2 regions of the Paracoccus marcusii genome follow, and region 1 is predicted to be linked to the other one. Evidence: riboswitches for the same ligand, from Rfam matches in the RefSeq annotation. Region 1 holds a riboswitch; the other holds the start of a gene.
What was found. Region 1 has a riboswitch for thiamine pyrophosphate ahead of PRL19_RS03970 (thiamine ABC transporter substrate-binding protein). Riboswitches for the same ligand answer to the same signal wherever they lie in the genome.
Positions count from the first base shown of each region.

Region 2: another riboswitch for thiamine pyrophosphate. It lies ahead of thiD (bifunctional hydroxymethylpyrimidine kinase/phosphomethylpyrimidine kinase); the one in region 1 lies ahead of PRL19_RS03970 (thiamine ABC transporter substrate-binding protein).

Region 1 covers NZ_CP117466.1:807,572-810,971, forward strand. Annotated here, with positions in the region: gene mutS (DNA mismatch repair protein MutS) at 1-1,326, opposite strand, end outside; TPP riboswitch at 1,385-1,484, shown strand; gene PRL19_RS03970 (thiamine ABC transporter substrate-binding protein) at 1,515-2,486, shown strand; gene PRL19_RS03975 (ABC transporter permease family protein) at 2,465-3,400, shown strand, end outside.
Region 2 covers NZ_CP117466.1:2,894,637-2,898,036, reverse strand. Annotated here, with positions in the region: gene PRL19_RS14330 (FAD-dependent oxidoreductase) at 1-423, opposite strand, end outside; gene thiD (bifunctional hydroxymethylpyrimidine kinase/phosphomethylpyrimidine kinase) at 416-1,219, opposite strand; TPP riboswitch at 1,290-1,392, opposite strand; gene PRL19_RS14320 (acyl-CoA thioesterase) at 1,487-1,963, shown strand; gene PRL19_RS14315 (DEAD/DEAH box helicase) at 2,111-3,400, shown strand, end outside.

The sequences.
Region 1 (3,400 bases):
GTCGCGCAGGCGCCGGGTCTGGTCCAGATCGGCGTCATGCCCCTCGGCCACGAAGCCGCCATCCCGCGCCAGCAGAGGCGGCTCTGCCACAAGTGCATCATCCAGCAGGTCAACCAGCGTCTCATGCCCGACCAGATCGCCCGCCGCATCGCGCAGCACGGGCGGCGCATCACCGGGCAGCCGCGCCGCGATGGCCGCGCCCTGCGTCAGCCCTGCACGGATCGCGGCCAGATCGCGCGGACCGCCCCGGTCCAGCGCCAGCCGCGACAGCGCCCGGTCCATGTCCGGCACCCGCGCCAGCGCGCCGCGCAGATCCGAAAGCAACCGCGCATCCCCCGCCAGCGCCGCCACCGCGTCATGGCGCGCCGCGATCAGGCCCAGATCGCGCGACGGTGCGCTGATCCGTCGCTCCAGCAGCCGCGCGCCCGGCGCGGTCACCGTGCGGTCGATGGCCGCCAGCAGCGATCCGTCGCGCCCGCCCGACAGGGCCTGGGTCAGTTCCAGATTGCGCCGGGTCGCGGCGTCGATCTGCATCGCGCCGCCCGCGCGTTCGCGCACCGGCGGGCGCAGCAGCGGCAGGCGGCCCTTCTGCGTCATGTCCAGATAATCGACGATGGCCCCCATCGCGGCCAGCTCCGCCCGGGTGAAGCTGCCGAAGCCGTCCAGCGTCTCGACGCCATAGAGCGCGCAGAGCCGCCGCGTGCCCGCATTGCTGTCGAAGGCGCTGGCATGCAGGTCGGTCATCACCGCGCCCGCGTCACCGATCAGCTCTTCCAGCCCGGTGTCGCAGGCCAGGACCTCGCGCGGGGCCAGCCGCGCCAGTTCGGGGGCCAGACGCGGCAGGGGGCAATCCATCACCGAAAACGCGCCGGTCGAGATATCGACCCAGGCCACCGCGCCCTCCTCGCGGACCACCACGAAGGCCGCCAGATAGTTGTGCCGCCGCGCCTCCAACAGCGATTCCTCGGTCAGGGTGCCCGGCGTCACCAGCCGCACCACGTCGCGCGCCACGACCGATTTCGAGCCGCGCTTCTTGGCCTCGGCGGGGTCCTCCATCTGTTCGGCGATGGCCACGCGGAAACCCTTGCGGATCAGCGTCAGCAGATAGCCCTCGGCCGCGTGGACCGGCACGCCGCACATCGGGATCGGCTTGCCCAGATGGGTGCCGCGTTTCGTCAGCGCGATGTCCAGCGCGGCGGCGGCGGCGACCGCGTCGTCGAAGAACATCTCATAGAAATCGCCCATGCGATAGAACAGCAGCGCGCCGGGATTGGCCTCCCGGATCGCAAGATACTGCGCCATCATCGGCGTGGGCTGATCAGACATGTCCTTGGTCATGGGCGGTTTCTATCCGCTTGCGCGGGCGCGCGAAACCTCTACATTCGGGATCACCTCGGGGTGCCCCATGCGGGCTGAGACGCGACAGCGGACCCGTAGAACCTGATCCGGCTCACACCGGCGGAGGGAAGGTGCGCACCCCCTTCTTTTCGATCACCCGACAAGAGAGGCTGCCGATGAAATCCGTCCTGATCCCCGCTTTGCTGCTGGCCGGCCCCGCTTTGGCCCAGGATCGCGTCCTGACCGTCTATGCCGGCGACAGCGTCACCAGCGAATGGGGCCCCGGCCCCGCCATCGAAGAGGGGTTCGAGGCGATCTGCGACTGCGACCTGCAATTCGTGACCGGCGACGTGCTGCCGCGCATCCTGATGGAGGGGGCGGGCACCCAAGCCGACATCGTCTTCGGCCTGAACACCGACATGACCGCGCGTGCCCGCGCATCGGGTCTGTTCGCGCCGCATGGGCAGGACACGTCCGACCTGTCGCTGCCCATCGCGTGGGAGGACGACATCTTCCTCCCCTACAACTGGGGCGAGACGGCCTTCGTCTATGACGCGACCCGGCTGGAGAACCCGCCCGCCAGCTTTGCCGAGCTGCTGGAGGCCGAGGACATCAGCATCGTCATCCAGGACCCGCGCAGTTCGGTGTCGGGTCTGGCGATGCTGCTGTGGGTCAAGTCGGTCTATGGCGATCAGGCGGGCGAGGCCTGGGCAAAGCTCGCCCCCAAGGTGCTGACCGTCACCCGCGGCTGGTCCGAATCCTATGGCCTGTTCACCGACGGAGAGGCGGACATGGTCCTGTCCTACACCACCTCGCCCGCCTATCACATCGCCGCCGAGGAGGACGACACCAAGCGCGCCGCGATCTTCCCCGAGGGGCATTACTTCATGGCCGAACTGGTGGCCCAGGTCGCGGGCACCGATCAGCCGGAACTGGCGCAAGCCTTCATGGACTGGGTGCTGACCCCCAATTTCCAGGCGACGATCCCGCTGGCCAACTGGTCCCTGCCCGCGAAACTGCCCCAGGCCGACTGGCCGCAGGTGATGCGCGACCTGCCCCGCCCCGACAAGACCCTGTTCCTGTCCGAGGACGAGGCAGAGGCCCTGCGCGCCCCCGCCCTGGACGAATGGCAGCGGGCTTTCCGCTGAGCATCGGCCACGCCATCGCGGGCGCGCTGGCAGCGCTGATCCTGGGCACGCTGGCGGCGGTGGCCTGGGTCGCGGGCGGGCTGTCGGGCCTGACCGAATGGGACCTGCGCGCCGTCTGGTTCACCCTTTGGCAGGCCGCGCTGTCCGCCACCCTGTCGGCCGCGCTGGCCGTGCCGGTGGCGCGCGCGCTGGCGCGGCGGCGGTTCCGGGGGCGCGGGCTGCTGGTCACGCTGCTGGGCGCGCCCTTCATCCTGCCGGTGATCGTGGCGGTCCTGGGTCTGATCGCGATTTTCGGGCGCAACGGCGCGCTGAACGGCGCGCTGGAGGCCCTGGGCCTGCCCGCCATCGGCATCTATGGCTGGCAGGGGGTGATCCTGGCGCATGTGTTCTTCAACCTGCCGTTGTCGGTGCGGCTGATCCTGCAGGGCTGGCAGGCGATTCCCGCCGAACGCTTCCGGCTGGCCGCATCCCTGGATTTCGCGCCCCGCGACATCGCCCGCCATCTGGAACGCCCGATGCTGCGCGGCGTGCTGCCCGGCGTCTGGCTGGCGGTGTTCCTGGTCTGCCTGACATCGTTCACGGTGGCGCTGGCCCTGGGCGGAGGGCCGCGGGCCACGACGGTGGAACTGGCCATCTATCAGGCCTTCCGCTTCGATTTCGACCTGGGCCGGGCGGCGGCCTTGGGGATGGTTCAGATCGCGATCTGCATCGCGGCGGCGGCGCTGGCCGCACGGATCACGGTGCCCGTGGGCTTCGGCGCGGGGCTGGACGCTTTGGGCGGGCCGCCCGCGCCGGGCGGCTGGCGGCGGCTGGCGGATGCGGCGGTGATCGCGGCGGCGGCGGCCTTTCTGCTGGCGCCGCTGATCTCGGTCGCGGCGACGGGCCTGCCGCGCCTGACCGCCCTGCCGCCCGAG
Region 2 (3,400 bases), 1.1 Mb from region 1:
CAGGTCCGCCAAGGCACGTCGGGGGTCCAGATGCGCCTCGGTCGGAAAGATCAGGCCGGGCCGGGGTGGCAGGTCTGGTTCCAGATCGGCGCTGTCGCAGGGGTGATGCGCCGTGGCGCGGCGTGCATAGCGCGCCAGTTCCGCCCGGTCGCGGTCCAGCGCCAGGACCAGCGTGCCGCGCCGCGTGACGGGCGTAACGACTGACCAAGCATCGGCGGCCTCTGCGCCAAGGCGGGTGATCACGGGGTCGGCGGTCACGCCCTCGCATTGCGGGGCCAGCATGCCGCCGGCCCACCATGAGCAGCCGTGTGGGCCAGGCGCGCCGTTGCGGTCCAGGATGCGCGGTGTCAGCCCGCGCTGCACCAGCACATGGGCCGCGAACAGCCCGGCCACGCCCGCGCCGATGATGGTGACGTCAGCCATGCGACCAGACCGCATGGAAATGATGCACCGGCCCGTGCCCCGACCCCACGCACAGATCGTCCGCCGCCGCGATCGCGCGTTGCAGATAGCGGTGTGCGACCCCGACCGCCTGCTCCAGCGGCAGGGCGTGTGCCAGGCCTGCGGCGATGGCCGCCGACAGCGTGCAGCCGGTGCCATGCGTGTTGCGGGTGGACAGGCGTCGGGCGCTGAAGGGCGTCGCCCCCTGCGCGGTCACCAGAAGGTCGGTGCAGATCGCGCCGTCGCCATGCCCACCCTTCATCAGCACGGCCCCCGCGCCCATGGCACGCAGCGCGGCGCCCTGTTCGGCCATCTGGGCCGGGGTGGTGGCCGGGGCACAACCCAGCAGGCAGGCGGCCTCGGGCAGGTTCGGGGTCAGCAGCGTTGCGCATGACAGCAGGGCACGCAGCGCGTCGATGGCATCGGGCGGCAACAGGCGGTCGCCCGATTTCGCCACCATCACCGGGTCCAGCACGATGGGCAGGCCGCAGCCGTCCAGGCCGCCGGCCACCGTGGCGATGGCCTGGGCCCCGCCCAGCATGCCCAGCTTGACCGCCCGGACGTCCAGATCGTCCAGAACGGCACGCATCTGCCCCGCGATCATCGCGGGGCTGGCGGGTTCGACCAAGGCCACGGTGCGGGTGTTCTGCGCCGTCAGCGCGGTCACCACGCTGGCGCCATAGCAGCCAAGGGCCGAAAAGGTCTTCAGATCCGCCTGAATGCCGGCGCCGCCGCCCGAATCGGACCCGGCGATGGTCAGGGCAATGGGTGCTGTCACGTCGTCCCCCGTAATGTGGCGGGTCGTGACCGGGCAAAGGGGTGGGGACACAGGGCGGGCCGATGGCCGCGCGGATATCTGCACCGTTCCCTCCGCCGGTATGACCCGGATCAGGTTCGATGGGTTGGCTGTCGCCTCTCAGCCCCTGTGACGGGACACCCCAACGGTTTGCCCCCCAAGGCTAGGCGCGGCGGACGCGGGGCGCAAGGGGGGCTTTTCGCGCCCGCGCGATTGTCGCAGGATGGCGGGGCAGCGGACGGGGGACAGATGGACAGGCGCGGGCTGGAGATGACGGTGCTGATGTCGCCGGACATGGCGAATTTCAGCGGCAAGGTGCATGGAGGCGCGCTTTTGGCCTGTCTGGACCGGGTGGCCTATGCCTGCGCGTCGCGCTGGTCGGGAGAATATGCAGTGACCCTGTCCGTCGACCAGGTGACCTTCAAGGAGGCCATCCACGTGGGAGAGCTGGTGACCTTTCGCGCGCGGGTGAACCATACCGGCCGCACCTCGATGGAGGTCGGCATCCGGGTCGAGGCCGAGAACATCCGCCGCGGTACCCGCAGGCATACCAATTCCTGCTATTTCACCATGGTCGCGGTCGACGAACGCGGCCATCCTGTGCCGGTCCCCAAGCCCGAGCTTGAGGACGATATCGACCGCCAGCGCTGGCGGTCGGCCGAGGTCAGGCGCACCATGCGGCGCGAGATCGCGGCCCGCCAGGAGGCCGCGTCGAACACCCCCTGATTGGGCGTGGACTTTGCGATCCAAACCGCGTAGGGAACCGCCTTTGGCCCTGCTAGTCCGGGGCGGCGGGTGCAGGGTGGGCCGGTCGCAGCGACGATAGGTGCCGCTCATCGGGTCGCTCACGGCCCCCGCATTTTGGCGAATCACATGACTGAACTGAATTTCCCCGCGCCGCTTCAGGCGGCGTTGGCCGACAAGGGCTATGAGACGTTGACTGCCGTGCAGTCGGCGGTGCTGGCGCCCGAGGCCGCGGGTCGCGACGTGCTGGTCTCGGCCCAGACCGGGTCGGGAAAGACCGTGGCCTTTGGCCTGGCAATGGGCGCGGACCTTCTGGACGGCGACCGCATCATCGCGGGCGAGCTGCCGCTGGCCCTGGCCATCGCGCCCACGCGCGAACTGGCGCTGCAGGTCGCACGCGAGCTGGAATGGCTTTATGCCGGGACCGGCGCGCAGATCGCGACCTGCGTCGGCGGTATGGACTATCGCAACGAAAAGCGCGCCCTGCAGCGCGGCGCGCAGATCGTGGTCGGCACGCCCGGCCGCCTGCGCGACCATATCGACCGCGGCAGCCTGGACCTGTCGGACCTGCGCGCGGCCGTCCTGGACGAGGCCGACGAGATGCTGGACCTGGGCTTCCGCGAGGACCTGGAGTTCATCCTGGGCGCCGCCCCGGTCGAGCGCCGCACGCTGATGTTCTCGGCCACGGTGCCGTCGGCGATCGAGAAGCTGGCCCGCGATTTCCAGCGCGACGCCCTGCGCATCGCCGCCATGGGCGAGGCGCGCCAGCATGGCGACATCGCCTATCGCGCCTATACCGTGACCGCCCGCGACCGCGAGCCCGCGATCTTCAACCTGCTGCGCATCCACGAGGCGCAGACCGCCATCGTCTTCTGCAAGACGCGGGCCAACGTGAACCACCTGCTGGCGCGCATGTCGAACCGGGGCTTCAAATGCGTGGCCCTGTCGGGCGAGCTGTCCCAGCAGGAGCGGACCCACGCCCTGCAGGCGCTGCGTGACGGGCGCGCCCGCGTCTGCATCGCCACCGACGTGGCCGCGCGTGGCATCGACCTGCCGGGGCTGGAGCTGGTGATCCACGCGGACCTGCCGACCAACCCCGACACGATGCTGCACCGGTCGGGCCGCACCGGGCGCGCGGGCTCCAAGGGCGTGTCCGCGCTGATCGTGCCGTCGGCCGATTATCGTCGGGCACAGCGTCTGCTGCAGAACGCCAAGGTCTCGGCCGAATGGTTGGATGCGCCGACCGCGGACGAGGTGCGGGCGCGCGACGATCAGCGCATGCTGGACCATCCCGGCCTGCATGAACCCGTGGGCGACGACGCCGCCTTGGCCGCGCAGCTGCTGGAGCAGTTCAGCGCCGAACAGGTCGCCGCCGCCTTCTTGCGCCTGTGGCGCGAAGGCCGCCCCGCCGCCGAGGAA